Regions from separate parts of the Streptomyces sp. NPDC001890 genome, predicted to be linked through region 1. Evidence: riboswitches for the same ligand, from Rfam matches in the RefSeq annotation. Region 1 holds a riboswitch; each other region holds the start of a gene.
The links. A riboswitch is a leader RNA that binds a small molecule or an ion and turns the genes downstream of it on or off. The one in region 1 is predicted to bind cyclic di-AMP.
Positions count from the first base shown of each region.

Region 2: another riboswitch for cyclic di-AMP. It lies ahead of ACFYY1_RS07455 (NlpC/P60 family protein); the one in region 1 lies ahead of ACFYY1_RS14955 (transglycosylase family protein).
Region 3: another riboswitch for cyclic di-AMP. It lies ahead of ACFYY1_RS27565 (transglycosylase SLT domain-containing protein); the one in region 1 lies ahead of ACFYY1_RS14955 (transglycosylase family protein).
Region 4: another riboswitch for cyclic di-AMP. It lies ahead of ACFYY1_RS25755 (peptidoglycan DD-metalloendopeptidase family protein); the one in region 1 lies ahead of ACFYY1_RS14955 (transglycosylase family protein).

Region 1 covers NZ_JBIATE010000004.1:83,676-91,463, reverse strand. The annotation lists gene ACFYY1_RS14965 (cytochrome P450) at 1-238, shown strand, start outside; gene ACFYY1_RS14960 (transglycosylase family protein) at 344-1,291, shown strand; cyclic di-AMP (ydaO/yuaA leader) riboswitch at 1,592-1,763, shown strand; gene ACFYY1_RS14955 (transglycosylase family protein) at 1,767-2,534, shown strand; gene eno (phosphopyruvate hydratase) at 2,824-4,104, shown strand; gene ACFYY1_RS14945 (septum formation initiator family protein) at 4,212-4,682, shown strand; gene ACFYY1_RS14940 (DUF501 domain-containing protein) at 4,742-5,275, shown strand; gene ACFYY1_RS14935 (exopolyphosphatase) at 5,382-6,323, shown strand; gene ACFYY1_RS14930 (NAD(P)/FAD-dependent oxidoreductase) at 6,784-7,788, shown strand, end outside.
Region 2 covers NZ_JBIATE010000002.1:284,296-292,083, forward strand. The annotation lists gene ACFYY1_RS07430 (PspC domain-containing protein) at 1-158, shown strand, start outside; gene ACFYY1_RS07435 (LuxR C-terminal-related transcriptional regulator) at 142-840, shown strand; gene ACFYY1_RS07440 (GNAT family N-acetyltransferase) at 866-1,627, opposite strand; gene ACFYY1_RS07445 (NlpC/P60 family protein) at 1,689-2,750, opposite strand; gene ACFYY1_RS07450 (hypothetical protein) at 3,064-3,417, shown strand; gene ACFYY1_RS07455 (NlpC/P60 family protein) at 3,478-4,632, opposite strand; cyclic di-AMP (ydaO/yuaA leader) riboswitch at 4,640-4,804, opposite strand; gene pcrA (DNA helicase PcrA) at 5,053-7,527, shown strand; gene ACFYY1_RS07465 (M23 family metallopeptidase) at 7,607-7,788, opposite strand, start outside.
Region 3 covers NZ_JBIATE010000013.1:190,328-198,115, forward strand. The annotation lists gene ACFYY1_RS27560 (ABC-F family ATP-binding cassette domain-containing protein) at 1-1,429, opposite strand, end outside; cyclic di-AMP (ydaO/yuaA leader) riboswitch at 1,960-2,145, shown strand; gene ACFYY1_RS27565 (transglycosylase SLT domain-containing protein) at 2,150-2,641, shown strand; gene ACFYY1_RS27570 (FAD-dependent monooxygenase) at 2,687-3,844, opposite strand; gene ACFYY1_RS27575 (TetR/AcrR family transcriptional regulator) at 3,932-4,531, shown strand; gene ACFYY1_RS27580 (hypothetical protein) at 4,544-4,864, opposite strand; gene ACFYY1_RS27585 (APC family permease) at 5,213-6,610, shown strand; gene ACFYY1_RS27590 (NAD(+)/NADH kinase) at 6,814-7,788, shown strand, end outside.
Region 4 covers NZ_JBIATE010000012.1:2,031-9,818, forward strand. The annotation lists gene dxs (1-deoxy-D-xylulose-5-phosphate synthase) at 1-69, shown strand, start outside; gene ACFYY1_RS25730 (aspartate aminotransferase family protein) at 66-1,466, shown strand; gene ACFYY1_RS25735 (helix-turn-helix domain-containing protein) at 1,534-2,142, shown strand; gene ACFYY1_RS25740 (DUF6126 family protein) at 2,176-2,343, shown strand; gene ACFYY1_RS25745 (tyrosine-protein phosphatase) at 2,353-3,168, opposite strand; gene ACFYY1_RS25750 (alpha-galactosidase) at 3,394-5,490, shown strand; cyclic di-AMP (ydaO/yuaA leader) riboswitch at 5,788-5,944, shown strand; gene ACFYY1_RS25755 (peptidoglycan DD-metalloendopeptidase family protein) at 5,948-6,868, shown strand; gene ACFYY1_RS25760 (SGNH/GDSL hydrolase family protein) at 7,058-7,788, shown strand, end outside.

The DNA.
Region 1 (7,788 bases):
TCAGCACCTCGGATACGGGCACGGCATCCACTACTGCCTGGGCGCGCCGCTCGCCCGACTGGAGGGACAGACCGCGCTCGCCACGCTCCTGAACCGCCTTCCGGACCTGCGGCTTGCGGTGGAACCTACCGATTTGCGGTGGCGCGGCGGGCTCATCATGCGCGGACTCCGCACGCTTCCCGTGGAGTTCACCCCGGGGTCCGCCCACGCTGAAAGTGACACACCGTCAACTCTGTGACTTTCACGTGATCTGTGCTGCATCGACTTGTGACTCCCGTTCGAACCCGGCTAGGTTCACCGTTCGACTCACCAGTCACACGTCAGCTACCCGGAAGGCAACCCCATGGGCTCCGCGAACGGCAAACACCGTCGCCCCCGTCAGGCACCCGCCATCGTCGTCGCCGCGGGCGTGACCGGATCGGCCATCGCCATCCCGCTGCTCGGCGCGTCCGGTGCCCACGCGGCCGACGCCACGACCTGGGACCGGGTGGCCGAGTGCGAGAGCGGCGGCGCATGGAGCGCCGACTTCCAGAACGGCTACTACGGCGGCCTCCAGTTCTCGCAGGAGACCTGGAAGGCGTACGGCGGTGAGTCGTACGCGGAGCGCGCCGACCTCGCCAGCCGCGCGCAGCAGATAGAGGTGGCCGAGAAGGTGCTGGACGACCGGGGCCCGCGCGCCTGGCCCAGCTGCGCGGTCATCTCCGGCCTGGCCGTGGACGGGACGCTGCCGGGGGTGGACCCGGGCTCGGTGCCCGCCGAGGACCCGGCCGGGAACGGGAAGCCGGCTGACGACGCGTCGGCGGACCCGTCCGGCGACGCCACGCCGTCCGGGAGTGCCTCGGACGGTACGGACGGCTCGGACGCCGTCGACGGCGCGGACGGCTCGGAGGGGTCCGGCAAGCCGTCGGGGAAGACCAAGTCGTCCCCGAAGCCCTCGGCCTCGACCACCCCGTCCCCCGAGGCGCCCGCCTCGCCCGACGCGGCCGGCGGCCAGGGCGGCAAGCACCGCGGCGCGCCGGCCGCCGAGAAGGGCGGCACCGCGGACGCCGACGGCCGCGAGTCGGGCCGTCACGCCTCGCGCGGCGGCAAGGACGCGCGCGACACGCCCGACCCGGCCGCCGACGGCACGTACACCGTCCGCGCCGGCGACAACCTCTGGTCGATTGCTGACGCACAGAAGGTTCCCGGCGGCTGGCCCGCGCTCTACGAGGCCAACAAGGCCGCCGTCGGCGCCGACCCGGACCTCATCCTCGCTGGCCAGAGCCTCGATCTCGATGTGAAGGCCAAGTGAGGGAAGTCTGATAATCGACTAAAAGCGCCCCTAAAACTGGGCTAGTTCAGGGACCTATGTCCGCTTATGCGTAAGTGAGACATGGGTCTCTTTGCGTCAACTGGCGTGTCGCGTCCGGGGACCCCTTCCGCATCGTGCCCCACCTGCGGAAACAACAGTTCTTCAGATGCAAGTAAGGGCTGATTGTCCGATGTGTCCATCTTTGAAAGTGGGGGTTGCGTATGTTTACGGTCGGAACCGCTCGCACCGCGGGCCCCGTCGACCGTCACGCCGAATCCTGCCGTCGGTCGAAGGGAACAGACGCGTAAAGCGCCGTAGGCAGGAGCGGGGGACCCAGGTAAGCGCCGGGCCCGATCGTCGAAAGACGCATCAGGACCGGCTTGGGGTGAAGTCGCGTGCTAGGACGTGCGACCGGGCAACTCACTTGGCCCGAACCCGACAGCTCACCTCGTAGGCGTCGGTGAGGAGAAGTTCCATGCTGCTTTCCAGCAAGGGCAAGCACCGCCGCCCGTCCAAGGCCGTCCGCATCGCCACGCTCGCCGGTGTCGCCGGTGCCGCAGTCGCCGTGCCCCTGATGGGCGCGACCGGCGCCTCCGCCGCCTCCGTCGCCACCTGGGACGCCGTCGCCCAGTGCGAGTCCGGTGGCAACTGGTCCATCAACACCGGCAACGGCTACTACGGCGGTCTGCAGTTCTCGCAGTCCAGCTGGGCCGCCGCCGGCGGTACGCAGTACGCTCCCCGCGCCGACCTGGCCACCAAGGCCCAGCAGATCGCCACCGCCGAGCGGCTCCTCGACATGCAGGGCCCCGGTGCCTGGGGCTGTGCCGGTGCCGGCAACCTGACCAACGACGGCGTCGACCCGGGCGTCGACACCGGCTCCTCGAACTCCTCCTCCAACTCCACCGCGAGCTCCGGCGCCTCCGAGCAGCAGAGCGCCCCGGCCGCCCCGAAGCAGCAGGCCGCGCCGAAGCCGGCCGAGCGCACCGAGGCCCCCGCCGCCTCCCGCTCGGACCGCACCACCGCCCCGCAGGCCGAGTCGAAGAAGACCGTCACCACGCCGACCGGCGAGAAGGTCAAGAAGGGCGACGGCGAGTACAAGGTCGTCTCCGGCGACTCGCTGAGCAAGATCGCCGCCGACCACAAGGTCAAGGGCGGCTGGCAGAAGCTGTTCGAGCTGAACAAGGACATCGTCAAGAACGCCGACCTGATCTACCCGGGTCAGCAGCTTCACCTGACGAAGTAGTCGCGGCTCGCTCCTCCCCGAGTACCACCCCGGCCCGGCGCGCATTCCCCCGTATGCGCCCGGCCGGGGTGCTGCCGTTCGTGCACGGGAGAGCGCCGGACCGTTCAACTGTTGTAGTTACTGACCAGTAAATATCTGACTGTTTGTCCGGGAATCTGTGCTCTCGGGTCCTTTTTCGTCCCAGGGGCCGGGCGGTCGGCCGACTGACCGGGCCGGGCCGGTTAGGCTCTTGGCGCAAGGCCAAAGCGACCCTGCACAACCAGCGTCATATCCCAGAAGGAGATGCCTCGTGCCGTCCATCGACGTCGTCGTAGCCCGGGAAATCCTCGACTCCCGCGGAAACCCCACGGTCGAGGTAGAGGTCGGCCTCGACGACGGCAGCACGGGCCGTGCTGCCGTTCCGTCCGGCGCCTCCACCGGTGCGTTCGAGGCCATTGAGCTTCGCGACGGTGACCCCAACCGCTACCAGGGCAAGGGCGTCGAGAAGGCCGTCCTCGCCGTGATCGAGCAGATCGGCCCGGAGCTCGTCGGCTACGACGCCACCGAGCAGCGCCTGATCGACCAGGCGATGTTCGACCTGGACGCCACCGAGAACAAGGGCTCGCTCGGCGCCAACGCCATCCTCGGCGTCTCGCTGGCCGTCGCCCACGCCGCGTCCGAGGCCTCGGACCTGCCGCTCTTCCGCTACCTCGGCGGCCCGAACGCGCACCTGCTGCCCGTTCCGATGATGAACATCCTCAACGGCGGTTCGCACGCCGACTCCAACGTGGACATCCAGGAGTTCATGATCGCGCCGATCGGCGCGGAGTCCTTCTCCGAGGCGCTGCGCTGGGGTGCCGAGGTCTACCACACGCTGAAGAAGGTCCTGAAGACCAAGGGCCTGTCGACCGGTCTCGGCGACGAGGGCGGCTTCGCGCCGAACCTGGAGTCGAACCGCGCCGCCCTCGACCTCATCATCGAGGCCATCAAGGAAGCCGGCTACGCACCGGGCAAGGACATCGCGCTCGCGCTCGACGTCGCCGCGTCCGAGTTCTACAAGGACGGCAAGTACGAGTTCGAGGGCAAGGCCCGCTCGGCCGCCGAGATGACCGAGTACTACGAGGAGCTCGTCTCCGCGTACCCGCTGGTCTCCATCGAGGACCCGCTGTACGAGGACGACTGGGCCGGCTGGAAGGTCATCACCGACAAGCTCGGCGCCAAGGTGCAGATCGTCGGCGACGACCTCTTCGTCACCAACCCGGAGCGCCTGGCCCGCGGCATCGAGGAGGGCTCCGCCAACGCCCTGCTCGTCAAGGTCAACCAGATCGGCTCGCTGACCGAGACCCTGGACGCCGTCGAGCTGGCCCAGCGCAACGGCTTCAAGTGCATGATGTCCCACCGCTCCGGCGAGACCGAGGACGTCACCATCGCCGACCTCGCGGTCGCGGTGAACTGCGGCCAGATCAAGACCGGCGCCCCGGCCCGCTCGGACCGTGTCGCCAAGTACAACCAGCTGCTGCGCATCGAGGAGATCCTCGATGACGCCGCGGTGTACGCGGGCCGCTCGGCGTTCCCGCGGTTCAAGGGCTGATCATCCCTTCGGCCCGCCGGGGGCCGAAGGTCATGGCCTCCGTCCGTCCCCGCACTCGGTCCCGTACCGTGTGCGGGGACGGACGTGCGTAGTGGGGAGGCGGAGACATGGCCGCGAAGGACCGGGACCGGTTCTCCACCGCGACCCGGCTGCGACTGCTCGGCGAGCAGACCGCGGCCCGCGTCTACCGGTCCCAGAACCGCCGCCAGGCCCGCCGCTCACGGCTCACCGGCCGGGCGGCCTTCCTCGCGCTCGTCGTCTGCTCGCTGGTGGTCGCGCTCGCGTACCCGATGCGGCAGTACGTCTCGCAGCGGGACGAGATCGCCGACCAGGAGCGCCTCGCGCAGGAGGCCAGGGCCCGTACCGAGGAGCTGCGCGACGAGAAGGCGCGCCTCCAGGACGACGCGTACATCCGGCAGCTGGCCCGTACGCACCTGCACTACCTTCTTCCCGGGGAGACCGGTTACACCGTGATCGACCCCGACGCGGTCAAGGAGCGCGAGGGCAGGACGGACGAGTCCGGCCGGCCGTGGCACTCCAACCTCTGGGACGGCGTGGACAGCGCCGACCGCGACTGACTTTCCTCATCCATCTGCAGAACCGCAGTTCGAGCAGCCCGATCAGAACCTAGGCAGGCATGGAAACGCCCCCTCCCCAGACCGAGTCCACCGCGCCCACCGAGGCGGACATCGCCGCGTTCCAGCAGCAGCTGGGCCGTCCGCCGCGCGGTCTGCGCGCGATCGCGCACCGCTGCCCGTGCGGCAACCCGGACGTGGTCGAGACGCAGCCCCGGCTGGAGGACGGTACGCCGTTCCCGACGACGTACTACCTGACGTGCCCGCGTGCCGCGTCCGCGATCGGCACGCTGGAGGCGAACGGGGTCATGAAGGAGATGACCGAGCGCCTCGGTACGGACCCCGAGCTGGCCGCCGCGTACCGGGCCGCGCACGAGGACTACATCGCGCGGCGCGACGCGATCGAGGTGCTGGAGGGCTTTCCGAGCGCGGGTGGCATGCCGGACCGGGTGAAGTGCCTGCACGTCCTGGTGGGGCACTCGCTGGCCGCGGGTCCCGGGGTGAATCCGCTCGGCGACGAGGCCATCGCGATGCTGCCGGAGTGGTGGCGCAAGGGGCCGTGCGTTTCGCCGTGCGGCGCGCCGGACGAGGACTGACCGTTCGTCCCCCGGGGGCTCTGCCCCCGGACCCCCGCTCCTCGAACGCCGGAGGGGCCGAGTTGCTCCCCCCGGGTTCCGGAGGGGCTTGAACTGGGAGTGCTTCATGACTCGCGTGGCCGCCATCGACTGCGGTACCAACTCCATCCGTCTGCTCGTCGCCGACGCCGATCCGTCCACCGGTGAGCTCGTCGAGCTCGACCGGCGGATGGAGATCGTCCGGCTCGGGCAGGGCGTCGACCGTACCGGCCGGCTCGCCCCCGAGGCGCTGGAGCGGACGTTCGCGGCCTGCCGGCAGTACGCGACGGTGATCAAGGAGCACGGGGCGCAGCGGATCCGCTTCGTGGCCACCTCCGCCTCCCGCGACGCGGAGAACCGGGACGACTTCGTCCGCGGGGTGCTGGACATCCTGGGCGTCGAGCCCGAGGTGATCAGCGGTGACCAGGAGGCGGAGTTCTCCTTCACCGGAGCCACCAAGGAGCTCGCGGGCCGCGACCACCTCGCCAAGCCGTATCTCGTCGTGGACATCGGCGGCGGCTCCACCGAGTTCGTCGTCGGCGACGACCACGTACGGGCCGCGCGCTCCGTGGACATCGGCTGCGTACGGATGACCGAGCGGCACCTGGTGCACGACGGTGTCGTCACCGACCCGCCGACCGACGCCCAGGTCGCCGCGATCCGGGCCGACATCGAGGCCGCCCTCGACCTCGCCGAGGAGAGCGTGCCGCTGGCCGGGGCCGCCACCCTCGTCGGCCTCGCCGGGACGGTCACCACGGTCGCCGCGATCGCCCTGGGGCTCGACGCGTACGACTCCGAGGCGATCCACCACTCCCGGATCTCCTTCGAGCAGGTCCAGGAGATCACCGGACGGCTCCTCGGCTCCACCCACGCCGAGCGGGCCGCGCTCGGCGCGATGCACCCGGGACGGGTCGATGTGATCACGTCCGGGGCGCTGATCCTGCTCGCCGTGATGGAGCGGACCGGGGCCCGTGAGGTCGTCGTCAGCGAGCACGACATCCTCGACGGGATCGGCTGGTCGATCGCCTAGGGGCGGGGGCCGGCAGGGCCTGTCCAGCCCTGCCGCGGGCGCTCCGCGAGGGGCGCTCACGCGTACCTTGGCCTGCACCTTTGAGCTCTCATGGGCCACCCGGGGGGTGGTTCCCGGGACACGGCGCGACGAAGTTCGTGAACTTCTTCACAAGGAATTCGGCTCTGTGGAGGGCGGTTCTGCTCCGGATGGGCATCCAGGGCCGCCCGCAAGGCCGTTGCGAGGTCGTGCGGGAGTGTTCCGGACGTGTTGCCGAGAGGTGAACCGGAGCGGTGGTCCGGTCCGTCCGGAGGGCCAAGGGCCAGCTCACAAGCGGTGAACAACGTTCGTCGTCACACCGTGGTTCCCCTGCGTCGCCATGACCTCGGTCACGTGGGCGGCGAAGTGTAGCAGAAGGCGGGTACATGCTTGTGAAGGGGCTCACGAGCATGCCCTCCGAGGGGGGTGGATACTCGATGGCATGAGCACCACGGAGCGTCCCAGGATCCTCGTAGTAGGCGGTGGGTACGTAGGCCTGTACGCAGCTCGGCGCATCCTCAAGAAGATGCGCTACGGCGAGGCGACCGTCACGGTCGTCGACCCCCGGTCGTACATGACCTACCAGCCCTTCCTCCCCGAAGCTGCTGCCGGCAGCATCTCGCCTCGGCATGTCGTCGTCCCGCTGCGACGCGTACTGCCGAAGGCCGAGGTCCTCACCGGCCGCGTCACGACCATCGATCAGGACCGCAAGGTCGCCACGGTCGCGCCGCTCGTCGGCGAGGCCTACGAGCTGCCCTTCGACTACCTGGTCATCGCGATGGGCGCGGTCTCCCGCACCTTCCCGATCCCCGGCCTCGCCGAACAGGGCATCGGCATGAAGGGCATCGAGGAGGCCATCGGCCTGCGCAACCACGTCCTCGAACAGCTGGACAAGGCCGACTCGACGACCGATGAGGACGTCCGCCGCAGGGCGTTGACGTTCGTCTTCGTGGGTGGCGGTTTCGCCGGCGCGGAGACCATCGGCGAGGTCGAGGACATGGCCCGCGACGCGGCGAAGTACTACACGAACGTGAAGCGCGAGGACATGCGCTTCATCCTCGTCGACGCCGCCGACAAGATCCTTCCCGAGGTCGGCCCGAAGCTCGGCACCTGGGGCCGGGAGCACCTGGAGTCCCGTGGCGTCGAGGTCTTCCTCTCGACCTCCATGGACTCCTGCGTCGACGGTCACGTCGTCCTGAAGAACGGCCTTGAGGTCGACTCCAACACCATCGTGTGGACGGCCGGCGTGAAGCCGAACCCGGCGCTGGCCCGCTTCGGCCTGCCGCTCGGTCCGCGCGGTCACGTGGACACCTCCGAGAAGCTCCAGGTGCAGGGCACCGACTACATCTGGGCCGCGGGCGACAACGCCCAGGTCCCGGACATGATCGGCCGCCGGGCCGGCAACCCGAACGCCTGGTGCCCGCCCAACGCCCAGCACGCGCTGCGG
Region 2 (7,788 bases), on a different contig from region 1:
ACCTGGACTCCGTACCGGGGGACAGAATGGGCGTACGAGAATCGATCATCGGCCGGATGCAGCGCAACGGCGGTACGGCGCGGCTGCGTTCGGTGCCCGGTGGGGGTACGGAAGTCGAGCTGGAGATGGAGAGGGCGAGCGATGACCAGGACCACTGAGGCGACGACCGACGGCCCGGAGCGCCGGGTACGGGTCGTGCTCGTCGACGACCACCGGATGTTCCGCACCGGCGTCCAGGCCGAGATCGGCCGCACCGAGGAGACCGGCGTCGAGGTGGTCGGCGAGGCCGCCGACGTCGACCAGGCGGTCACCGTCATCACGGCGACCCGCCCCGAGGTCGTCCTGCTCGACGTGCACCTGCCCGGCGGCGGCGGCGTCGAGGTGCTGCGCCGCTGCGCCCCGCTGATGGGCGCGGTCGAGAACCCGGTGCGGTTCCTGGCGCTGTCCGTGTCGGACGCCGCCGAGGACGTCATCGGCGTCATCCGGGGCGGCGCCCGCGGCTATGTCACCAAGACCATCACCGGCGCCGACCTGGTCGACTCGGTCTTCCGGGTCCAGGACGGCGACGCGGTGTTCTCGCCCCGGCTGGCCGGCTTCGTCCTCGACGCCTTCGCCTCCACGGACGCGCCGCCGGTCGACGAGGACCTGGACCGCCTCACCCAGCGCGAGCGCGAGGTGCTGCGGCTGATCGCCCGCGGCTACGCCTACAAGGAAATCGCCAAGCAGCTGTTCATCTCGGTGAAGACGGTCGAGTCGCACGTCTCGGCGGTGCTGCGCAAGCTCCAGCTGTCCAACCGCCACGAGCTGACCCGGTGGGCGACGGCCCGGCGGCTGGTCTGAGCCCGATGGCCGGTGACGGTCTCCGTCAGGCCGGTTCGAGCGAGATGTTCAGTTTCTCGCCGATCCTGCGGAAGCCGATGCCCGCGTAGATCCGCTCCACATCGGCGTCGCCCGGCTCCAGCCACACCACCCGGCAGCCGCGCTCGAAGGCGGTCGCGGCCAGATGGGCGGAGAGCGCGGCGCCGATGCCGCGGCGGCGGTGGGCCTCGGTCACGGCGAGACCGGCCAGTTCGGTGAGGCCGTCGACCGGGACGGAGCAGCCGCCCGCGCCCGCCGGTACGCCGTCGACCGTGGCGAGGGCGGCGACCCCGCCGTCGCGGGCCGCGGTGCGCAGCCAGTCCGCCACGCCGGCCTCGGGTTCGCCGGTGCCGCCGTATCCGTGGTGCTGGACGAGCGCGGCGGCGGCCAGCTCCGTGTCGGTGGCCGGTTCGGTGATCGTGAGGGAGTCCACCGGCTTCGGCGTCAGCAGGTCGTCCGGTGCGCAGGCCATGATCGGGGCCCGGTTCTCGACGGTGAACCCGGCGGCGAGCAGCGCGGGTTCGACCGCGGGCGCCGAGCCGGGCAGGAACTCCAGCCGGGGCAGCCGGTCGTGCTCGCGGAACGCCGCGACCAGCGCGTCGAGATCGGCCGGCGTCGGCTCGGCGTCCTGGTCGGGTATGGCGTAATTGGCGTACTTGAGCGACCAGTTGGGGTTGTAGCGCACCGTGAAGGGCCCGACCCGGAGGTGGTCCGGGGAGCGTTGGGCGAGCGTACGGGCGTGGTTCTGGACCTCGGCGTCCATGGGCATGTGGGGTGGTCCTCCGGCCGGATGGGCGACGGCGGGTGGGCCCGCCGTCGGAGACGGGAGCCTATGCCACCCGGGTGGCCCCGGCGAAGGGCATCTGGTCGATCGGCGCGATCCGGACCGGTGACCCGGTGCGCGGGGCGTGGATCATCTGTCCGTTGCCGATGTACAGCCCGACGTGGCTGATGCCGGAGTAGAAGAACACCAGGTCGCCCGGCGCGAGTTCGGAGCGCGAGACGCGCCGCCCGGCGTTGATCTGGGTGTACGTGGTCCGGGGGAGCGAGACGCCGGCGGAGCGCCAGGCGGCCTGGGTGAGCCCGGAGCAGTCGAACGAGGAGGGGCCGGTGGCACCCCAGACGTAGGGCTTGCCGAGCGCCCCGTACGCGAACGCGACGGCCTCGGCGGCGCGGGCGTTCGGCGCCCGGACGGGGCCGCGCGCCGCGGCGCGGCCGGCGCGGTCGGCCGGGCGGGTGCCGTCGGCCGGCCCGGTGCCGGCGTTCTCGTAGGCGGTGCGCTCGGGCGGGGTGAGCCGGTCGAGCAGCCGCTGTGCCTCGGCCAGCTTGGTGGTGATCGTCGCCTTGTGCTTCTTGAGCTCGGCCCGGCGGGAGGTGAGCGCGGCCAGCTCCCCCTCGGCCTGCGAGCGCAGCGTGGCGATCTGGGCGACCTGCCGCCGGACCTTGGCGAGCGCGACGGCCTGGCGGTCGCCCATGCGGTCCACGTACGACGCCCGCTCCAGGTACTGGTCGGGGTCGGAGGAGAGCGCCAGCTGCACGGACGGGGAGAGGCCGGCGGCGCGGTACTGCGCCGCGGCGAACGAACCCAGTGCGTCGCGGGAGGCGTTGAGGCGCTCGGTCCTGCGGGCGGCCTCGTCGCGCAGGGTGTCGAGGGAGTGCTCGGCGGCGATGGCCTTCTCCTTCGCGCCGTTGTACTGCTCGGTGGCGACCTCCGCGTCGTGGTACAGCCGGTCCACCTCGGCCTTGACCTGGGCGGGGGTGCGCTGCGGCTCGGCGTGGGCCGGGCCGGGCAGGGCGGCGGCGGTGGCGGCCCCGGTGAGGACGAGGGTCGCCGCGGTGCGGGCAGCAGGGCCGGTGTACAGGCGCTGCTTGGGTTTTCGATGCGCTGCCACGAGGGCGTGCGTCCTTCCTGACGACTGCCCGCCGGGGGATACCGGCGGGCCCGCCACAACTCTCGGCGGGGCGACCGGTGCACCGTCCGCGTACGGAGCGGGGGTGATCCGGTCGTCTGGTCAGCGACGCTAAACCCGGGGCACGGGCAGGAGTCGTAATGACGCTTATTGTCCGAATTTGGCGCGGCGTTGTCGCCGAGTGATCGGAAAAATTGCACCAGAGTCAGGCAATTGGTGCAGACGCGAGTGAAGTGACGAGGAAGGCGCACCTGCCTGCCGAGTGGTGATATGGCCGGGGCTAGGCTGCGGCCTCATGGACGTACTCATTCATGTCTTCGTCGCCCTGCACATCATCGGCATCGCCTCCCTGCTGGGCGGTTTCCTGACCCAGATGAAGGCGATGGGCGCGGGCACGGCCCGGTTCGTCCCGGCGATGCTGCACGGCGCTCTGACCATGCTGGTCACCGGTGTCGCACTGGTCGGGCTCAACGAGGCCGACGGCAACCACGTCAACAACATCAAGATCGGCGTCAAGATGCTGGTCCTGATCGTCATCCTCGCGCTCGTCTACATCAAGCGGGACGAGGAGAAGGTCGACAAGGGCGCCTTCGCGGCGGTGGGCGGGCTGACGCTCCTCAACATCTTCATCGCCACCCTCTGGGTCTGATCCCGCCGTACCGCACCGCGCCGCCCCGGGCACCGGGGCGGCGCGGCGTGCTCGGGCCCGCTACGCGGGCCGCACGCTGCCGTAGATCGGCATGTAGTAGATCGACTCCTCGCGCACGTTCGCCCCGGGCTTCGGCGCGTGGATCATCATCCCATCGCCCTTGTAGATGCCGACGTGGCTGATGTCGTCGTAGAAGAAGACGAGGTCCCCCGGCCGCAGGTCGGCCGTGGCGACCCGGGTGCCGATCTCGACCTGGTCCCACGTGGTGCGCGGGATGTCGACCCCCGCCGCCTTCCACGCGGCCTGGGTGAGCCCGGAGCAGTCGTACGACGACGGGCCCGTCGCGCCCCAGACGTACGGTTTGCCGATCTGGGCCCTGGCGAAGGCGAGGACCTGCTCCGCCTTGGTGGTGGCGCCGCTGTCCGAGCCGGTTCCGGATCCGGTGCCCGTCCCCGTACCGCTGCCGCTCCCCGCCTCCTTCGCCGCCTCCTCGGCCTTGCGGTCCGCCTCGGCCTTCGCGGCGGCCTGCTGCTTCGCCAGCTCCTGGGCCTTGCGCTCGGCCTCCGCCTCCTTCTTGCGCTCGATCTCCGCGAGCCGCGCCTTCTCCTCGGCGGTCAGCTTCGACAGCAGCGTGCGCGCCTCGCCCAGCTTCGTCTGGACGTCCTGCTTGCTGGTGCGCAGCGTGGCCTGCGTCGTCGTCAGCGTCTCCAGGCTCCGCACCGCCTCGGCGCGCTTCTTCGACGCCTTGGCCTGCTCCGCACGGAAGTCCGTGATCGCCTTCTGCTGCCGGCTGGTCATCCGGTCCATCAGCTGGCTCTGGTCGAAGTACGACTGCGGGTCGTCGGCCAGGAAGAACGTGGCGCTCGGCGCTATGGAACCGTTGCGGTACTGCGCGGCCGCGTAGGTGCCGAGCGTCCTGCGGGCCTCGTTCAGCTTGTCGGCGCGCTTGGCGACGTCGTCCAGCAGGGCGTCGACCTTGGCGTGCTGGGTGGCGGAGGCTTCCTTCGCCTGGTTGTACCGCTGGGTCGCGGTGCCCGCCTGCCGGTAGAGGTCGTCGACCTGCTTCTGGACGTCCTCGACGCTGGGCTTCGGGTCGGGCGCGGCCATCGCGCTCTGCGTGGAGAGCAGGGTCACGGACGCCAGGGCCGCCGTGGTGAGACCGACGGCCGGTGCGGTGGTGCGCACCCGGGTGCGCGGCTTGCGATGGGATGCCAAGGTCGGCATCTCCTTCCGTGGACCGCCTACCGGGTTAGCTGTCGGGTTCGGGCGGAACGGAAGGCTGCCCTACGGTCCGAGTGGGGGATAAGGACCGATTCACCCCGGTGCTGCGTATGGGTCCCCGGTTCCGAACTCCCGTGAGGCAGTCCGGATTCGGCGCAGGCGCCCGCTCGGCGTGGTTCGCCTCAAGGGGGTACGGGCCGCCCGGTCGAGCACGCTAGCCAACCCATGGTGCCGCTGGGAAGGTTGATGTTCGATATGCCCGATACATTTTCGTGACCTCGCCGCGACGGGCGGCGGAGGCCCGGAATTCCTCACGTGGAGTGGGTGGCCGATCCCGCTGTGTGTCCGCCGTGCTGTGTGCGGTTGGTCATGCGGCCTCCGGGTGTCGGTGGGGCGGCCTAGACTCGACAAGCGATGAGCAGCCTCTTTGACGACAGCTTCCTGGCCGGCCTCCAGCACTCGGAGGAAGAGCCCCCGCCGCCCCCCGAGGACTCCGCACCCGAAGCGGTGCCGGAGGACCTCTTCGCGGGCGTGTTCGACGGGCCCCCGCCGCCCAGGGACGCCTACTACCGCGACGGCGCGCACCGCCCCGTCATCGACTCGGCGGCGCTCCTCGACGGGCTGAACACCGAGCAGCGCGCCGCCGTCGTCCACGCGGGCTCCCCGCTGCTCATCGTCGCCGGGGCCGGCTCGGGCAAGACCCGGGTGCTGACCCACCGGATCGCCCACCTCCTCGCGGAGCGCGGGGTGCACCCCGGCCAGATCCTGGCGATCACCTTCACCAACAAGGCCGCCGGCGAGATGAAGGAGCGCGTCGAGCAGCTCGTCGGGCCGCGCGCCAACGCGATGTGGGTCATGACCTTCCACAGCGCGTGCGTACGCATCCTGCGCCGCGAGTCGAAGCGGCTCGGATTCACGTCGTCGTTCTCGATCTACGACGCCGCCGACTCCAAGCGGCTGATGGCCCTGGTCTGCCGCGATCTCGACCTGGACCCCAAGCGCTTCCCGCCGAAGTCGTTCACCGCCAAGGTCTCCAACCTGAAGAACGAGCTGATCGACGAGGAGACCTTCGCCGGCCAGGCCGCGGACGGCTTCGAGAAGACCCTCGCCCAGGCCTACGCGATGTACCAGTCCCGGCTGCGCGAGGCCAACGCGCTGGACTTCGACGACATCATCATGACGACGGTCCACCTGCTCCAGGCGTTCCCCGACGTCGCCGAGCACTACCGCCGCCGCTTCCGGCACGTCCTGGTCGACGAGTACCAGGACACCAACCACGCCCAGTACACCCTCGTACGCGAGCTGGTCGGCCCGGCGGGCGAGGGCGACGCCCCGGCCGAGCTGTGCGTCGTGGGTGACGCGGACCAGTCGATCTACGCCTTCCGCGGCGCGACCATCCGCAACATCCTCCAGTTCGAGGAGGACTACCCGAACGCGACGACGATCCTCCTGGAGCAGAACTACCGCTCCACGCAGACGATCCTGTCCGCCGCCAACGCGGTCATCGAGCGCAACGAGAGCCGCCGCCCCAAGAACCTCTGGACCAAGGCCGGCACGGGCGCCCGGATCACCGGCTACGTCGCCGACACCGAGCACGACGAGGCGCAGTTCGTCGCCGACGAGATCGACCGGCTCACCGACGCGGGCGACGCCAAGGCCGGTGACGTCGCGATCTTCTACCGTACGAACGCGCAGTCCCGCGTCTTCGAAGAGATTTTCATCCGCGTCGGCCTGCCCTACAAGGTCGTCGGCGGCGTGCGCTTCTACGAGCGCAAGGAGGTCCGGGACATCCTGGCCTACCTGCGCGTCCTCGCCAATCCGGAGGACACCGTCCCGCTGCGCCGCATCCTCAACGTGCCCAAGCGCGGCATCGGCGAGCGCGCCGAGGCCATGATCGACGCGCTGTCGATGCGCGAGAAGATCACCTTCCCGCAGGCGCTGCGCCGGGTCGACGAGGCGTACGGCATGGCGGCCCGGTCGGCCAACGCCGTCAAGCGGTTCAACACGCTGATGGAGGAGCTGCGCACGATCGTCGAGTCGGGCGCGGGCCCCGCGGTGGTCCTGGAGGCCGTGCTGGAGCGCACGGGTTATCTCGCCGAGCTCCAGGCGTCCACCGACCCGCAGGACGAGACCCGGATCGAGAACCTCCAGGAACTGGCCGCCGTGGCCCTCGAATTCGAGCAGGAGCGCGGAGCGGCCGGCGAGGAGGGCGCGGACGCGGCAGCGGGTACGGCCCCCGGCACGGGCACGCTCGCCGAGTTTCTGGAGAAGGTCGCGCTCGTCGCCGACTCCGACCAGATCCCCGACGAGGACGAGGACGGCTCCGGCGTCATCACGCTGATGACGCTGCACACCGCGAAGGGCCTCGAATTCCCGGTCGTCTTCCTGACCGGCATGGAGGACGGCGTCTTCCCGCACATGCGGGCGCTGGGGCAGGTGAAGGAGCTGGAGGAGGAGCGGCGCCTCGCCTACGTCGGCATCACCCGGGCCCGCGAGCGGCTCTACCTGACCCGGGCCGCCATGCGCAGCGCGTGGGGGCAGCCCTCGTACAACCCGCCGTCGCGGTTCCTGGAGGAGATCCCGGACCAGCACCTGGAGTGGAAGCGGACCGGGCCGATGGCGGCACCGGCCGGACCGACGTCGGGGATCACCTCGTCGCTGTCCTCGTCGCGTTCGCGCTCCGGGCCCTCGGGCTTCGCGACCCGGCGTACCTCCGACAAGCCGACGGTCACGCTGGCCGTCGGGGACCGGGTCACGCACGACCAGTTCGGGCTCGGCACGGTCACGGCGGTCGAGGGCATCGGTGACCAGGCGAAGGCCACGGTCGACTTCGGCGACGAGCGTCCGAAGAAACTGCTGCTGCGGTACGCGCCGGTCGAGAAGCTGTAGGCGGAGCCGGCCGGCGGGCGGGGGTCGTTGCCCCGCCCGCCGGCTCAGCTCTCAGCTCTCAGGTCTTGGGGCCTGGGTCTCAGGTCGGGTTGACGCCGTGGCTGCGGAGCCAGGGCAGCGGGTCCACTGCCGCTCCGCCACCGGGGCGCACCTCGAAGTGCAGGTGCGGGCCGGTGGAGTTCCCGGTGTCGCCCGAGTACGCGATGACGTCACCGGCCTTGACCGGGCCCGAGCGGATCTTGGTGGCGCTGAGGTGGCAGT
Region 3 (7,788 bases), on a different contig from region 1:
GTGCGGCGAGCATCGTCGCCGCGAGGGCGGCACGGAAGCGTTCCCCGCCCGACAGCGTGCCCGCCGGCTGTTCCGCGCGCTTGCCCTGGAAGAGGAAGCGCGCGAGCTGGGCGCGGATGTGGTTGTCGGTGACCCCGGGCGCCATCCGGGCCACGTTCGCCGCGACGCTCAGTTCGTCGTCCAGCACATCGAGCCGCTGCGGCAGGAACCGCACCGGCACGAAGGTCCTGGCCTCGCCGGACAACGGGGGCAGCTCACCGGTGAGCGTGCGCAGCAGCGTCGTCTTACCGGCGCCGTTGCGGCCGACGAGCGCGACGCGCTCCGGTCCGCTCACCTGGAGGGCGCCCTCGCTCAGCCTGCCGAACCGGGGGCGCAGTTCGCTCAGGCGCAGCACGGTGCGCCCGGTGGGCACCGCCGTGTGCGGGAGGCTCACACGGATCTCGGCGTCGTCGCGGATCGCGTCGGCGGCCTCCTCCCGGCGTTCGCGCGCCTCGCTGAGGCGCTCCTCGTGGACGCCGCGAAGCCTGCCCGCCGACTCCTGCGCCGCTCGCTTCCGGCGGCCCGCCAGGATCTTCGGGAGGCCGCCCTCGGCCTCCGCCTTCCGGCCGTTCTTCTGGCGCCGCGCCAGCTTCACCCGGGTCTCCTCCAGTTCACGCTTCTGGCGGCGCACATCGGCCTCCGCGGCCCGCAACATCCGTCCTGCGGCCTCCTGTTCGGCGGCCACGGCCTCCTCGTACGCCGACCAGCAGCCGCCGTACCAGTTCACCGAACCGGTGCGCAGCTCGGCGATGCGGTCGACGCGCTCCAGCAGTTCCCGGTCGTGGCTGACCACGACGAGCACGCCCGAGCGCCAGGAGTCGACGGCTTCGTAGAGGCTGCGGCGCGCGAACGCGTCGAGGTTGTTGGTGGGTTCGTCCAGGAGCAGGACGTCGGGGCGCTCCAGCAGCAGTGCGGCCAGCCGGAGCAGAACGGTCTCCCCTCCGGACAACTGCCCCACGGTGCGGTCCAGTTCGATGCCGCCGAGGCCGAGCGATCCCAGTGTCGCCAGGGCCCGTTCCTCGATGTCCCAGTCGTCGCCGATCGTCTCGAAGTGCTTGTCGTCGACGTCCCCGGTCTCGATGGCGCGCAGCGCGTCGCGCCGCTCGGCGATGCCCAGGGCCCGGTCCACCCGCAGTGTGGTGTCGAGGGTGATGTCCTGCGGGAGGTGGGCGAGGGTACCGCCGACGCTCACCGATCCCTGGGACGGGCGCAGTCGACCGGTGAACAGCCGCAGCAGGGTGGACTTGCCCGCGCCGTTGGTGCCGACGAGCCCGACGCGCCCCCGGCCGATGCTGAGCGAGAGCCCGTCGAAGACGGTGGTGCCGTCCGGCCACCGGAAGGCCAGGGCCGAGCAGGTGAGGGAGGCGTGGGGGGTGGTGGGTGTCGCCATGGTGTTCCTCGCATTCGCAAGCGCAGTGAAGGGGGGCTTCGTATGCGAGCACCACGCGGCGACCGGGCAGCGGAAGGAGGTGCGGCGGTCCTGAAGATCGAGGGACGGCTCCTGCACCGAGGTCGCATCCACGCGGGGTCACGGGCAGCGCGAAGCACTGCTACGGCGTGACGGGCGTACGGGCGAAGCCGTACGGCGTGATGTTCGCGAACCTCAGATGCGCAACGTCCACCTCGATCGGAGACAACAGGACATCAAAACTGTAACGGCCGGGCGGAGGTGTGGCAATGTCACCCGGCCTCGGCGATCGCGGGGCGAAATGCCCGCTTTTGTGAATTCGTGGCGCGAGTCACGTTCGGCCCGTGGGGAGCCGTGCCCCGTGAATGGGTTCCCGTTCCGCACAAGGGGAGTGGGGTGTGCGGTGTGAGGTGGATTACCGAAATTCCCGTTAATCGATCTTGTGGGTGAATTGCATTCGGAAATTGGGGTCTTGTCCCATTCGGCTTTCCTCGCCTACGGTCACCGTCAATCCGGACGGAACGCCGAATCCTGCCGCCGTCCGGCAATCCGACCACTCATGTACGGCAGGAGCGGGGGACCCAGGTAAGCCGCCGGTCCGGAACCCGGAACGGCTCGGGGTGAAGCCGCGCTCGTGTGCGGCCAGGCATCTCCAGCCTGAACCCGACAGCTCACCTCGCAGGCGACGGAGAGGAATCCACCATGTCCGCAACGGGTACGTACCGTCGTCGCAAGTCCACCCCGCTGACCCGCGGTTTCATAGCCGTGGGCACGGGCGCCGCCGCCCTCCTGCTGCCGCTGCTCGGTGCCCACACCGCCTCGGCGGCTCCGGTGCAGTCCGCCGCCGCACCGGCCGCGCAGTCCGCGACGTACACCAACGATCTGGACGGCTGGATCAAGGAGTCGCTGGCCGTCATGGCCGAGCACAACATCCCGGGCAGCTACGACAGCATCCACCGCAACATCATGCGCGAGTCGTCCGGCAACCCCCGGGCCATCAACAACTGGGACTCGAACGCCGCCGCCGGGACGCCGTCCAAGGGCCTCCTCCAGATCATCGATCCGACGTTCCGGGCCTACCACGTGCCCGGGACCTCGATGGACAGCTACGACCCGGTCGCCAACATCACGGCCGCGTGCAACTACGCGGCCGCCAGGTACGGCTCCATCGACAACGTCTTCGGGGCGTACTGACGCACGCGACACCACCGCCGCACGGCCGGGGCTCCGCCCCCGGGGTCAGCCCGGCCCCGGGGGCGTCCAGTCGGCGTGGCGGAGGACCGCGCGGACGGTGACACGGGACGGCGCGAGACGCATCGCCGTATTGCGCAGCGCGACGGCCACCGGGTGGGAGAGCTGCTGACCCATCCGGCCGGCCTGCCGCGCGGCCCGTGCGACCGACTGGCTGCGGGGCCGGCGCTCCGCGTCGTAGCGGCCGAGTGCCGACTCGACGGTCGCTGCGCCGGACAGTGCGGCGGCCAGTGTCGCCGCGTCCTCCAGCGCCTGGCAGGCCCCCTGGCCGAGGTTCGGGGTCATGGCGTGCGCGGCATCGCCGAGCAGGGCCACCCGGCCCGCCACGTAGGAGGGAAGCGGGACGACCAGCTCGTGGACGTCATGGTGCAGGACGGCCTCGGGCCGGGTCGCCGCCAGCAGGGCGGGAATGGGGTCGTGCCAGCCGTCGAACCGGCGGCGGACCTCCGCCAGCGGGTCCGGGTGGCGCACGCCGGCGGGCGCGTTGAGCACCGCGTGCCACTCGGCCCGGCCGTCGGCGAAGGCGATGTGACCGAACTCGGCCCCCGGTCCCCAGGTCAGCTCGAAGTCGGTACGAAGGTCGACCGGTGACTCCGTGATGGCGCGCAGCACCGTCGACCCGCTGTGCGCCGCACCGGGGTGCCCCGGGAAGAGCAGGCCGCGCAACCGGCTGCTGATCCCGTCTGCGGCCACGACCAGGTCCGCCTCCAGCCGGGTGTCACCGGCGGCCAGCCGCACCCGCGAGGCGTCGGAGCGGTCGACGGACGTCACCTCGGACCCGATGACCAGGGACTCGGGGGGCAGGGCGGCGCGCAGCAACCGGTGCAGCTCGGCCCGGGGGATGCCCATGATCGGGGTCCCCAGCTCACGTTCCAGTGCCGCACCGTCCATGCGCGCCAGCAGGCGGCCGTCCGGGGTGCGGGTGCCACCGGTGTACTGCGGCCGCGCGGCCGCGCGCACCGCCGCGCCGACACCGAGGGCGTCCAGCGCGCGCATGCCGTTGGCGTGCAGGGAGATGCCCGCGCCCGCGTCGTCGAGGGTGCGGGCGCGTTCGACGACCGTCACCTCCCAGCCGATGAGCCGCAGCCCGATCGCGGCGGCCAGCCCGCCGATGCCGCCGCCGACCACCACCGCGCCGTTGCCCATGCCGGGTCCCCTCTCGTGCCCTGCCTCGACCTTCTACAGCTGTAGAAAGAGCGTACTACGTCGTCTCTACAGGTGTAGAAAGGGGTGATGACCACAGATCGACGGACCGTCCTGGCCGATGCCGCCATCCAGGTGCTGGCCGAGGAGGGGATGCGGGGCCTGACCCATCGGGCCGTGGACCGGGCGGCCGGCCTGCCGCCCGGCACCACCTCGGCGTACTACCGCACCCGTCAGGCCCTGCTCACCGCGCTCGTCAGGCGGCTCGTCGCGCACGACCAGGCGGAACTCCAGGCGGCCGGCGAGCGGGCGCCGGTGATGCGCGACGCCGGTGAACTGGTGGACGGGCTCGCCGGTTTCGTCGAGCGGCGGCTGACCGGAGCGGGGCGGCAGCGCTCGCTCGCCCGTTACGCGTGCGCGGTCGAGAGCGTGCGCCACCCGGAGCTGCGCGAGATTCTCGTGCCGCGGGAGAACGCGGCCCGTGACGCCGTGCGGGCGTTCCTGCGTGCGCGGGGGGTGGCCGACGCCGAGGGCCGCACGCTCACGCTGCTGGCCTGTGTGGACGGGCTGGTCTTCGACCGGCTGGTGGGCGGCGGGGAAGTACCGAGGGACGAGATCTCCGGCCTCGTCGCCACGGCCCTTCGTGGCCCCGGCTCACATGGGGGGCGTGACGGTGACGCCCCGGGGTGATGCCGGGCCGCGTCACTCCTGGGCGGGTTCCGCCGCCTGTCGCCGCGGTTCCCGGCGGGGCAGTACGGGAACGGTCGCCGCCTCCCCGTTCCGGACCGCCTGCACCGCCGCGTCGTGCAGGCGACGGCTGTCCTCCTCCGAACAGCACCGCACCGGACTGCCCGACATGGTGTACCAGTCGATCGCACCGCTGTACTGCACGGTGACCTGGGCCGAGTCATCCGCCCAGGTCGTGTGAACCGTCAGGTCCCCGGACAGCACACCGACCTCGTCCGTGAGCACGCCACCGCGTCCCGAGAACACACCGCAAGTCGTCCACGACGCCCAAGCCATGACTCCAGGCTGGCACCAGGGCGGCGGATGCGCGACCCGTGAGCTCCGCACTCCGGCCCCGGTCCGGCCGCCCCGCCCTTCCGGATGCTGGATATGGGGGAAACTTTCCACCGGGCCCGGCTGCGGTTCCCGCACCCGCCGATCCCCGTGCATTGACGCGTTGTTAGCGCCAAATCGTCGAATCAGCCCTTCGGGACGACGAATTCCGAAGGTTAACGCCTATTGACCTGCGGAACACGTCGGTATTGCATGTCGCGCTGGGAGCGACGAAACCACTCACCACGTCCTCGTCTGGAGGCGATACCGCTCCCGTGCTCAGACACCGCACCTGTCGATCGGAACCGCACGATGACCGAAACGCTCAGCGCTCCCCAGGCGCTCGCACCAGCGACCGGCCCCACTCCACAGAAGCTCAAGCGTTCCATCGGCGTCGTGGGCGGAACACTGCTCACGCTCTCCTGTGTGACGCCCGCCTCGACCCTCTTCGTGGTCGTACCGGACCTGTTCTCCAGCCTCGGCACGTACACCGCCCTCACCATCGCCATCGGCTCGCTGCTCTGCATCGCGGTCGCCTTCTGCTACTCGGAACTGGGCACGCTCATTCCGAGCGCCGGGGGCGAGTACGCCATGGTGTCGACGATGGCGGGGCGGCTCGCCGGGTGGCTCGTCTTCGTGCTCTCGCTGCTGGTCGTGATGATCGTGCCCCCGGTCATCGCCATGGGAACGGCCGACTACCTCGCTCCCCTCGTGCACATTCCGGCCTCCGTCGCGGGTGCCGGCGTCATGGTGCTCGCCACCCTCGCCGGTCTGCTGGACCTGCGTGCCAACGCGTGGATCACCGGCATCTTCCTGGTCCTCGAAGTGATCGCGGCGGCCGTCGTCGCCGTACTCGGCTTCGCGCACTCCGAGCGCGGTGCCTCGGCACTGGTGCACGGCTCGGTCGCCTCGTCGGGCGGCGGGAGTTCGACCGTCACCGCGATGATGGTGGTCTCCGGGCTCGCCATCGCGCTCTTCATCACCCAGGGCTTCTCCACGGCCGTCTACCTCTCGGAGGAGCTGGAGAACCCGCGGCGCAACGTGGCCCGCACCGTGCTCGCCACCCTCGCCATCTCCACGGCCGTCATCCTCGTCCCGGTCATCGCCATCACGCTGGGCGCCCCCGACCTGGCGGCACTGACCTCGGGCGACCTCAACACCATGGTCGCCGCCTGGTCCAACTCGGCCGTCGGGACCTTCGTCAGCCTCTGCGTCGCCCTCGCGATCATCAACGCGGGCATCGTGATGGTCATCCAGAACTCGCGGGTGCTGTTCGCCTCCGCCCGTGACAAGGCATGGCCCGAGCCGGTCAACAACGCCCTGTCCCGGCTCGGCCGGTTCGGCTCCCCGTGGGTCGCGACCCTGGTCGTCGGCGTTCCCGGTGCGGCGCTCTGCTTCGTCAACCTCGACACCCTGTACGGCGTCACCGGCGTCTCCGTCACCGCGATGTACCTGCTGGTCGCCGTCGCCGCGCTGCTCTGCCGCCGTGGCGCGCACCGCGAGGCGCCGGCCTGGCGCATGCCGCTGTGGCCCGCCGTCCCGGTCCTGCTGATCGCCGTGCTGGCGTACATCCTGACCCAGCAGGAGACCGAGTACCTGCTGTGGACCGGCGGGATCACGGCGGTCGCCACGCTCTACTGGGCGTTCTACCTGCGGCCCCGCAAGGACACCCGCTGGCTGGTCAGCATTCCGGAGGACGCGCGGTCCTGACCCGGACGTGTTCCGTGCCGTGCCCGGCCCGTCGGCGGAGACCATCCGCGGGCGCGCCGGGCACGCGTCCGTCCGGGCCGCCGCCGCGGGCCGGATCGCCCGACCGGGCGCGGTGACGGCCCGACGACGGGCGGATCCACCCCCGGCACCCGCACAGTGGGGTGAGGACAGGCCGTCGTCACCACACGGGGAGTCGGAGCGGGATGAGCGTGGCACGGGTCGGAGTCGTCGTACACCAGGGCCGTCCCGAGGCCGTCGTCGCGGCGGGCGTCGTGCGCGACTGGTGTGCCCGCGAAGGCATCCCCTGCACGGACATCGACGTGTGGCGCGAGGACGGGCACAGGCGCGGCGGGCGCGAGGAGGCCGATGTCGCGGGCAATCCCGATCTCATCGTGACGCTCGGCGGCGACGGGACGTTCCTGCGCGGCGCCCGGATCGCCGCCAAGAACGACGGTGCCGTCCTCGGGATCGACCTGGGACGCGTCGGTTTCCTCACCGAGGTCCCGGCCAAGGACGTGGTCCGGGCGCTCGACGCCGTCCACCGGGGCCGGGCGGCGGTCGAGGAGCGCATGACCCTGACGATGCGGGCCTCCCGCGTACTCGAAGTGCCCAAGGACATCGACGCCCTGATGGCCTACGGGCGACGCCCGATGCTGCCGCCCCCGCACGTCGACCTCGAAGCGGAGGCCGCGGCGGCGGACTGGGGCGTGGCACTGGACGTCACCGCACTCAACGACGTCGTCGTGGAGAAGCTCGCCCGCGACCGCCAGGTCAGCCTCGGCGTCTACATCGGCGGCCGGCTCCTCGCCTCGTACTCCGCCGACGCGGTCATCATGGCCACCCCCACCGGCTCGACCGCCTACAGCTTCGCCGCGGGCGGTCCGGTGGTCTCGCCACGCATGGACGCCGTCCTCTTCACGCCCGTGGCGGCGCACATGACCTTCGACCGTACCGTCGTCGCCGCGGCCGACGAACCGATCGCCGTCCGGGTGCTGCCGCACTCGGGGCAGGGGGCGGTGACCATCGACGGCCAGCTGCGCGGGGTACTGGACGCCGGGGACTGGATCGGGGTGTACGCGGCACCGCACCGCCTCCGCGTCATCAGGCTCGGCGCGCACGACTTCTACGGGCGGCTGCGCACCCGCCTGCGTCTCACCGACGCTCCGGCCACGGCGGCC
Region 4 (7,788 bases), on a different contig from region 1:
GCCGGCCGGATCAGTGCCGCACTGGCCGCCAAGGAGGCGGCGACGAGGACCGAGGAGAGCGGGGCATGAAGGACGACGACGGGCCGGGAGGCTTCGATCTGGCGCGGCTCCTGACCGAGCGCGGCGGCGAGCGCTACGAGCTGCACACCAAGTACCTCAATCACCAGCTGCCCCGGATGCTCCACACCATCGGCTTCGACAAGGTCTACGAACGGGCCGATGGTGCACACTTCTGGGACGCGGACGGCAACGACTACCTCGACATGCTCGCCGGATTCGGCGTGATGGGCCTGGGCCGGCACCACCCCGTCGTACGCAAGGCCCTGCACGACGTCCTGGACGCCTCGCTCGCCGACCTCACCCGCTTCGACTGCCAGCCGCTGCCCGGACTGCTGGCCGAGCAGCTGCTCGCGCACAGCCCGCACCTGGACCGGGTCTTCTTCGGCAACAGCGGCACGGAAACGGTCGAGACGGCCCTGAAGTTCGCCCGCTGCGCCACCGGCAGGCCCAGGATCCTCTACTGCACCCACGCCTTCCACGGGCTGACGACCGGCTCCCTCTCGGTCAACGGGGAGGACGGCTTCCGGGACGGCTTCGCGCCCCTGCTGCCGGACACCGCCGTCCCGCTCGGCGATCTCGACGCCCTGCGGCGCGAGCTGAAGCGCGGCGACGTGGCGGCACTGGTCGTCGAGCCGATCCAGGGCAAGGGCGTCCACGCCGCGCCGCCCGGCTTCCTGCGGGAGGCGCAGGAGCTGCTGCACAAGAACAAGGCCCTGCTCATCGCCGACGAGGTGCAGACCGGCCTCGGCCGGACCGGTGACTTCTACGCCTACCAGCACGAGGAGGGCGTCGAGCCGGATCTGGTCTGTGTGGCCAAGGCCCTCTCCGGCGGCTATGTGCCGGTCGGGGCGACCCTGGGCAAGGACTGGATCTTCCGCCGCGTCTACTCGTCGATGGACCGGGTGCTGGTGCACTCCGCGAGCTTCGGCTCCAACGCCCAGGCGATGGCGGCCGGGCTCGCGGTCCTCGCGGTGATGGAGGACGAGCAGATCGTGGCCCGTGCGCGCCGCACCGGCGATCTGCTGCGCGACCGGCTGACCGCACTGGTCGACCGCTACGAGCTGCTGCACGAGGTGCGCGGGCGCGGGCTGATGATCGGCATCGAGTTCGGCCGGCCGTCCTCGCTCAAGCTGCGCAGCCGCTGGACCATGCTGCAGGCGGCCCGCAAGGGGCTCTTCGCGCAGATGGTGGTGGTCCCGTTGCTCCAGAAGCACCGCATCCTCACCCAGGTCTCGGGCGACCACCTGGAAGTGATCAAGCTGATTCCGCCGCTGGTGATCGACGAGGCGGACGTCGACCGGTTCGTCACGGCGTTCACCGCTGTGATGGACGACGCACACAGCGGCGGTGGGCTGATGTGGGACTTCGGCAGGACACTGGTGAAGCAGGCGGTCGCCAACCGCTGATCCCGGAGGTCTTTGCCTGAGAGGCAAGAAATTTGCCTCTCAGGCAGGCTCCTGGCCCAATGGGTACATGAATCCTCCAGACGGAGGGGCGGCCGACGAGCTGCCCGGAGTCGCACCACGCCTGCGCGATCTGCGCCGGAGCCGTGGTCTCACCCTGGAGACCGCCGCCCAGCGCGCCGGGCTCTCGCCCGCCCATCTCTCCCGGCTGGAAACGGGCCGCCGTCAGCCCTCGCTGCCGATGCTGCTCGGTCTCGCCAGGATCTACGGTACGACGGTCTCCGAACTGCTCGGCGAGAAGCCCCCGGAACGTGACGCGATCATCCGCGGCGGGAAGTACGAGGGGGCCGAGGCGGACGGCTGGATGTACCGGCAGGCCGGCGGTTCCGGCCGGGCGATGCAGGCGCTCCGCGTCCGGGTCCCGCAGGCCGCGCAGAGCGATCTCGTGCGGGTCCATCCCGGCGAGGAATGGCTGTACGTGCTCGCCGGGCACCTGAGGGTCTGGCTCGGGGAGACCGTGCACGACCTCGCGCCGGGCGACAGCGCGCACTTCGACTCGCTCACCCCGCACCGGATCACGGCCGTCGACCGTGACGGTGCCGAGCTGCTCTTCGTCCACACCCTGCTGCAGAGCCCCGCCGCCGAGCTGTGCCTCGGCAGCGGGGTCCACCGTCGCTGAGACCGGCTCCTCCGGTCGCCAGAGAGGATCGTCATGTCCGATTCAGAGAACTTCGACCCGCTGGGGTCGAGGAAGAACTACGAGGCCCAGGAGCGGAAGTTTCCGCGCGGCGTGGTGATCAGGCTGTTCGCCTACCTCATCGCCGGACACATCTTCGCGGCCTTCCTCTACCTGCTCTTCGCGGTGGCCGGCAAGGGCTGACCGGGCCCGCTACGATGCCTCGGCCAGGAGCCGGTCACGCAGCCGGTCCCGGGTCCCGGGGGTGAGCCCCAGGCCCTCGGAGAAGTAGCGGTCCGTGCTGCCCCAGGTCTCCTCGATGGTGTCGAACGCCGCTGTCAGGTACTCGGCATGGGCGCCGAAGAGCGGGTTCAGCAGTTCCATCACCTCGGCCGACATGCCGTCCGCCGAGGTGTCGCTGCGCTTCACCTCGTAGCGGCGGTGGGCGTCGTTGGACTTCAGGTAGTCGGCCTCGATGGCCTCGCGCTCGACGCCGACGGCGAGCAGTGACACCGCGATCGACAGCCCGGCCCGGTCCTTGCCCGCCGCGCAGTGCATCAGGGCGGGAACGCTGTCCTCGGCCAGGGCGTGCAGCACCCGGCTGTGCTCGGCGGTGCGCTCCCGGATGATCGAGCGGTAGGAGGCGACCATCCGGTCCGTCCCCTTGCCGTCGCCGAGGATCGAGCGCAACTGCTCGACATCGCCGTTGCGGACCATGTGCCAGAACTGCGAGCCGTCCGCCGGGTCGGAGAGCGGGATGCTCACATTCCGTACGCCCGGCAGCTCGACGTCCAGCCCGTCGAGCCGGTGGTCGGCCGCGTTGCGGAAGTCGAAGATCGTGTGCAGACCGAGCCCGGCGAGGAACGCGGCGTCCTCGGCGGTGGCGCGCGCGAGGTGACCGCTGCGGAAGAGCCGCCCGTGCCGCACCCGACGCCCGTCCACGGTGGGCAGCCCGCCCACGTCGCGGAAGTTGCGGACACCCGCCAGCTCGGGTTCCGTCGACGGGATCTGCGGCAGCTGCTGCGTCACGGTGACTCCTGGAGTTTCTGATGCCGGCGCGAGTCGCGGGCAAGGCCACTCCCGCGACGATACGACATTGATTCTTCAGGCAATCATCTCGGCCTTTCCCTGTCGATACCCGGGTGAACTCCGGTTCTCCCGCGGCGAATCCGCCCGGCCAATTCCTCGCCGGGCCGTTGCCCGCGCCCCGCTGATGGTCGATGATGTGCGGAACTGTTCGAATGTGGGGATGCGATGATCGAGACGGGCAAGACCGGCCGGACCTGGCTGCTCACCGGGGCGAGCAGCAGCTACGCACTGCGACTGACCGATCAGGACGAGCTGGTCCATCTGCACTGGGGGCCGAGGATCGGCCTCGCGGCGGCGGAGGCGCTGGCCGCCGCCCCGGAGCTGCCCTTCAGGGCCTTCGAGTCCCATCTCGACGGCCGGGAGGAGTATCCGGTGGAGGGCGGGCCCAGGTTCGTCCGCCCGGCCCTCTCGGTGCGTACCCCCGAGGTCCGGGGCACCGAGTGGACCTTCGGTGCCGCCGAGGCGGACGGGGACGAGCTGCGGATCGCCTTCACCGACTCCGTGCACCGGCTCGCCCTGACCCTGCACTACCGGATGCGGGACGACTTCGACGTCGTGGAGCGCTGGGCCACCGTCGCCCACGCCGGACCGGACGGCCCGCCGCTGGAACTGCTGCGCGCCGACGCGGCCGCGTGGTCGCTCCCGGCCCGTGACGGCTGGCGGCTGAGCCGGCTGCACGGGCGCTGGGCGGCGGAATCGCGGCTGGAGCGGGCGGAGCTGATCCATGGCGAGAGCGTCATCTCCAGCAGGCGGGGCCACACCGGCCACCAGTTCCTGCCCTGGGTCGCGCTGGACGCCGACGGCGCCGCGACCGAGGAGAACGGCGAGGTGTACGGCTGCGCGCTCGGCTGGTCCGGGTCGTGGCGGATCTGTGTGCAGCGGCTGCCCGACGGGCTCGTACAGATCACCGGAGGCGCCGGCTACGACGACTCCGGACTGCTGCGGCTGGCGCCGGGGGAGTCGTACACCACGCCCGTCTTCGCCGGTCTGTGGAGCGGGCAGGGGTTCGGCGGGACGAGCCGCGCCTGGCACGCCTGGCAGCTGGCCCATGTGATCCCGGACGCGGAGAACCTGCGGCCGGTGCTCTACAACTCCTGGGAGGCGACGGGCTTCGACATCTCGCTGGACCAGCAGCGGGCCCTCGCCGAGCGGGCCGCCGCGATGGGCGTCGAGCTGTTCGTCGTGGACGACGCGTGGTTCGGGCAGCGGACCAGCGACCGGGCCGGGCTCGGCGACTGGACGCCGAATCCGGACCGTTTTCCCGGCGGGCTGAAGCCGCTCGCCGACGAAGTGCACGGGCTCGGCATGCAGTTCGGTATCTGGGTCGAGCCGGAAATGGTCAATGCCGACAGCGATCTCCATCGCGCGCATCCCGACTGGGTGCAGCACTTCCCCGGGCGGGCGCGGACGGAGTACCGCAACCAGCTGGTGCTCAATCTGGCCCGCCCCGATGTGCAGGCATATCTCTGGGAACAGCTGGACACACTGCTCACCGAAACTCCCGTCGACTATGTGAAATGGGATTTCAACCGCTGCTTCACCGACGCGGGCTGGCCGGGCGAGGAGTACCCGCAGAAGCTCTGGATCGAGCATGTGGACGCCCTGTACGCACTGATCGACCGGCTCAGGGCCGCGCATCCCGCGGTCGCCTTCGAATCCTGCTCGGGCGGCGGGGGCCGGATCGACCTGGGGATCCTGTCCCGTACGGACCAGGTGTGGACCTCCGACAACACCGACCCGCTCGACCGTCTCGCCATCCAGGAGGGCTTCGGCCACCTCCACCCGGCCCGGGTGATGGCCGCCTGGGTCACCGACAGCCCGAACGACCAGCTCAACGGCAGGGTCAGCTCGCTGCGCTTCCGTTTCGTGAGCGCGATGGCCGGTGTGCTCGGGGTCGGCGGGGACCTTACCCGGTGGAGCGAGGCGGAGCTGGCGGAGGCGCGGACCTGGGTGGACCTCTACAAGGAGATCCGGCCGGTCGTGCAGCAGGGCGCGCTGTACCGGCTGCGTGAGCCGCGCGGCTCGCTGAGCGCGGTCCAGTACGTCCACGGGGACGACGCCGTGGTCCTGATGTGGCTGGAGGCGCAGCGGTACGGGGAGCGGCCCCCGGTCCTGCGGCTGCGCGGGCTCGACGCCTCGGCGACGTACACCTGCCTGGACACGGGGGAGGTGCACCACGGTTCGGCACTGCTGCACCAGGGGCTGCACACCGGACTCCGGGGTGATCTCGACGCCCGGGTGCTGAGGCTCCGCCGGGGATGATGGGCGGCATATGTCCGTAATGATGGGATTTGCCTGAACATGGCCTGCTTATAAGGGACATGGGGGGCGCCTCGTGAGCGGGATCATATCCGTGACGGTGTGTGGCGACGGGAGGGTCGGGTATTCCGTGCGCCGCGCGGAAAGCCAAGATCCTTAATCCACGGAGTGTGACCGGAATTCCGCGCCGAATTCCCGGGCGTGGATTCCGGTGTGGAACCCGTGGCTTGTTCTCGTCGTCCCGACTCGCTTACGGTCACCGTCAATCCGGTCGGACCGCCTAATCCTGCCGCCGTCCGGAATTCACATCCACTCATCGCGTGGCAGGAGCGGGGGAACCAGGTAAGCCGCCGACCGGAGAAATCCGGCCGGCTCGGGGTGAAGTCGCGCTCAGCGCGGCCGGGCATCTCCAGCCCGAACCCGACAGCTCACCTCGCAGGCGCCGGAGAGGAAACACGCCATGCCCATATCGGGTAAGCACCGTCGTCCGAAGATCAGCACCATCGCCCGTGGCGTCGCCGCGGTGAGCGCCGGCGGCGCCGTCGTCGCACTGCCGCTGCTCGGTGCCACCGGCGCCCAGGCCGCCCCGGCCGCCGCGCCGCAGTCGGCCGCCGTCGCGCACGCCGCCCCGGCCGCGCAGAAGCAGGCCGCCACCACGACGTACTCCGTCGTCTCCGGCGACTACCTGTCGAAGATCGCCGCCGAGCACCAGATCAAGGGCGGCTGGCAGAAGCTGTACCAGGACAACCGCGAGGTCGTCGGCGAGAACCCCGGTCTGATCTTCCCGGGCATGAAGCTGACCCTCGGCGCCAAGGCCGCCGGCCACACCGCGCCCACCGGCGCCGGCACCGCCTCGGCCCTCCCGTCGAAGGCGCCCTCGGTGACCGTCGAGAAGGCCGCCCCGGCCAAGCCCTCCACCGCCGCCCCGGAGTCCAAGGCCCCGGCCTCCGCCCCGGCCGCCACCCAGAGCACCGGCTCCGGTTACGTCCACCCGGTCCCCGGCAACCACACCACCAACTACCGCGCCTCCGGCTCCAACTGGTCCAGCGGCAGCCACAGCGGAATCGACTTCCCCGTCGCCGCCGGTACCAGCGTCAAGACCATCACCTCCGGAACCGTCGTCACCGCCGGCTGGGGCGGCGCGTACGGCAACCAGGTCGTCGTCAAGCACGCCGACGGCCACTACTCGCAGTACGGCCACCTGTCCTCGCTCTCCGTCTCGGCGGGTCAGACCGTGACCGTGGGCCAGCAGATCGGCCTCTCCGGTTCCACCGGCAACTCCACCGGCCCGCACCTGCACTTCGAGGTCCGCACGGGCCCGGCGTACGGCTCGGACATCGACCCGATCGCCTTCCTGGCCTCGCACGGCATCTACGTCTGAGCCGAACGGCCTGGCAGCTGAGCGACAGAGCATGACCTGAGCAACACGGAAGAGGCGGTGCGCGGCGGCGCACCGCCTCTTCTGCTTATTCCCCCTTTACCAAAAACTGACCGGGTGGTCTATCTCACCACCCGTCAACCCTTTATTACGGTCGCGTAGGTCACATTCGGCGGTGCAGGATAAGCGTTTGTGGCAGACGATTCGAGAAAAAACCAACGTGGCGTCAACAATCGACAGGGCGTCATCGGGTCGTACGCGGCGATTGGCGACAGCTTCACCGAGGGAGTCGGCGACCCCGGCCCGGACGGGACCTTCGTCGGCTGGGCGGACCGGTTCGCGGTACTTCTCGCGGACCAGCTCCCGGACCCCGACGCGGCGACGGGAACGGAAGGTTCCGCGCACGGGAATTTCAGGTATGCCAATCTCGCCGTACGCGGACGCCTCCTCGACCAGATCGTCGAGGAGCAGGTGCCGCGCGCCAAGGAGCTCGCACCCGACCTGGTGAGCTTCTGCGCGGGCGGCAACGACATCATCCGGCCGGGCACCGACCCCGACGACGTGGCCGAGCGCTTCGAGCGCGCGGTGGCCGAGCTGACCGGGGCGGTCGGCACGGTCATGGTCACCACCGGCTTCGACACCCGTGGCGTTCCCGTGCTGCGCCATCTGCGCGGCAAGATCGCCACCTACACCGCCCATGTGCGGGCCATCGCCGACCGCTACGACTGCCCGGTCCTGGACCTGTGGTCGCTGCGGTCCGTCCAGGACCGGCGCGCCTGGGACGACGACCGGCTCCACCTGTCGCCCGAAGGACACACCAGGGTCGCGCTGCGCGCCGCCCAGGTCCTCGGCATCGACGTACCGGCCGACCCCGACCAGGAATGGCCCCCGCAGGCACAGCGCGGCACCCTCGAAGTACGGCG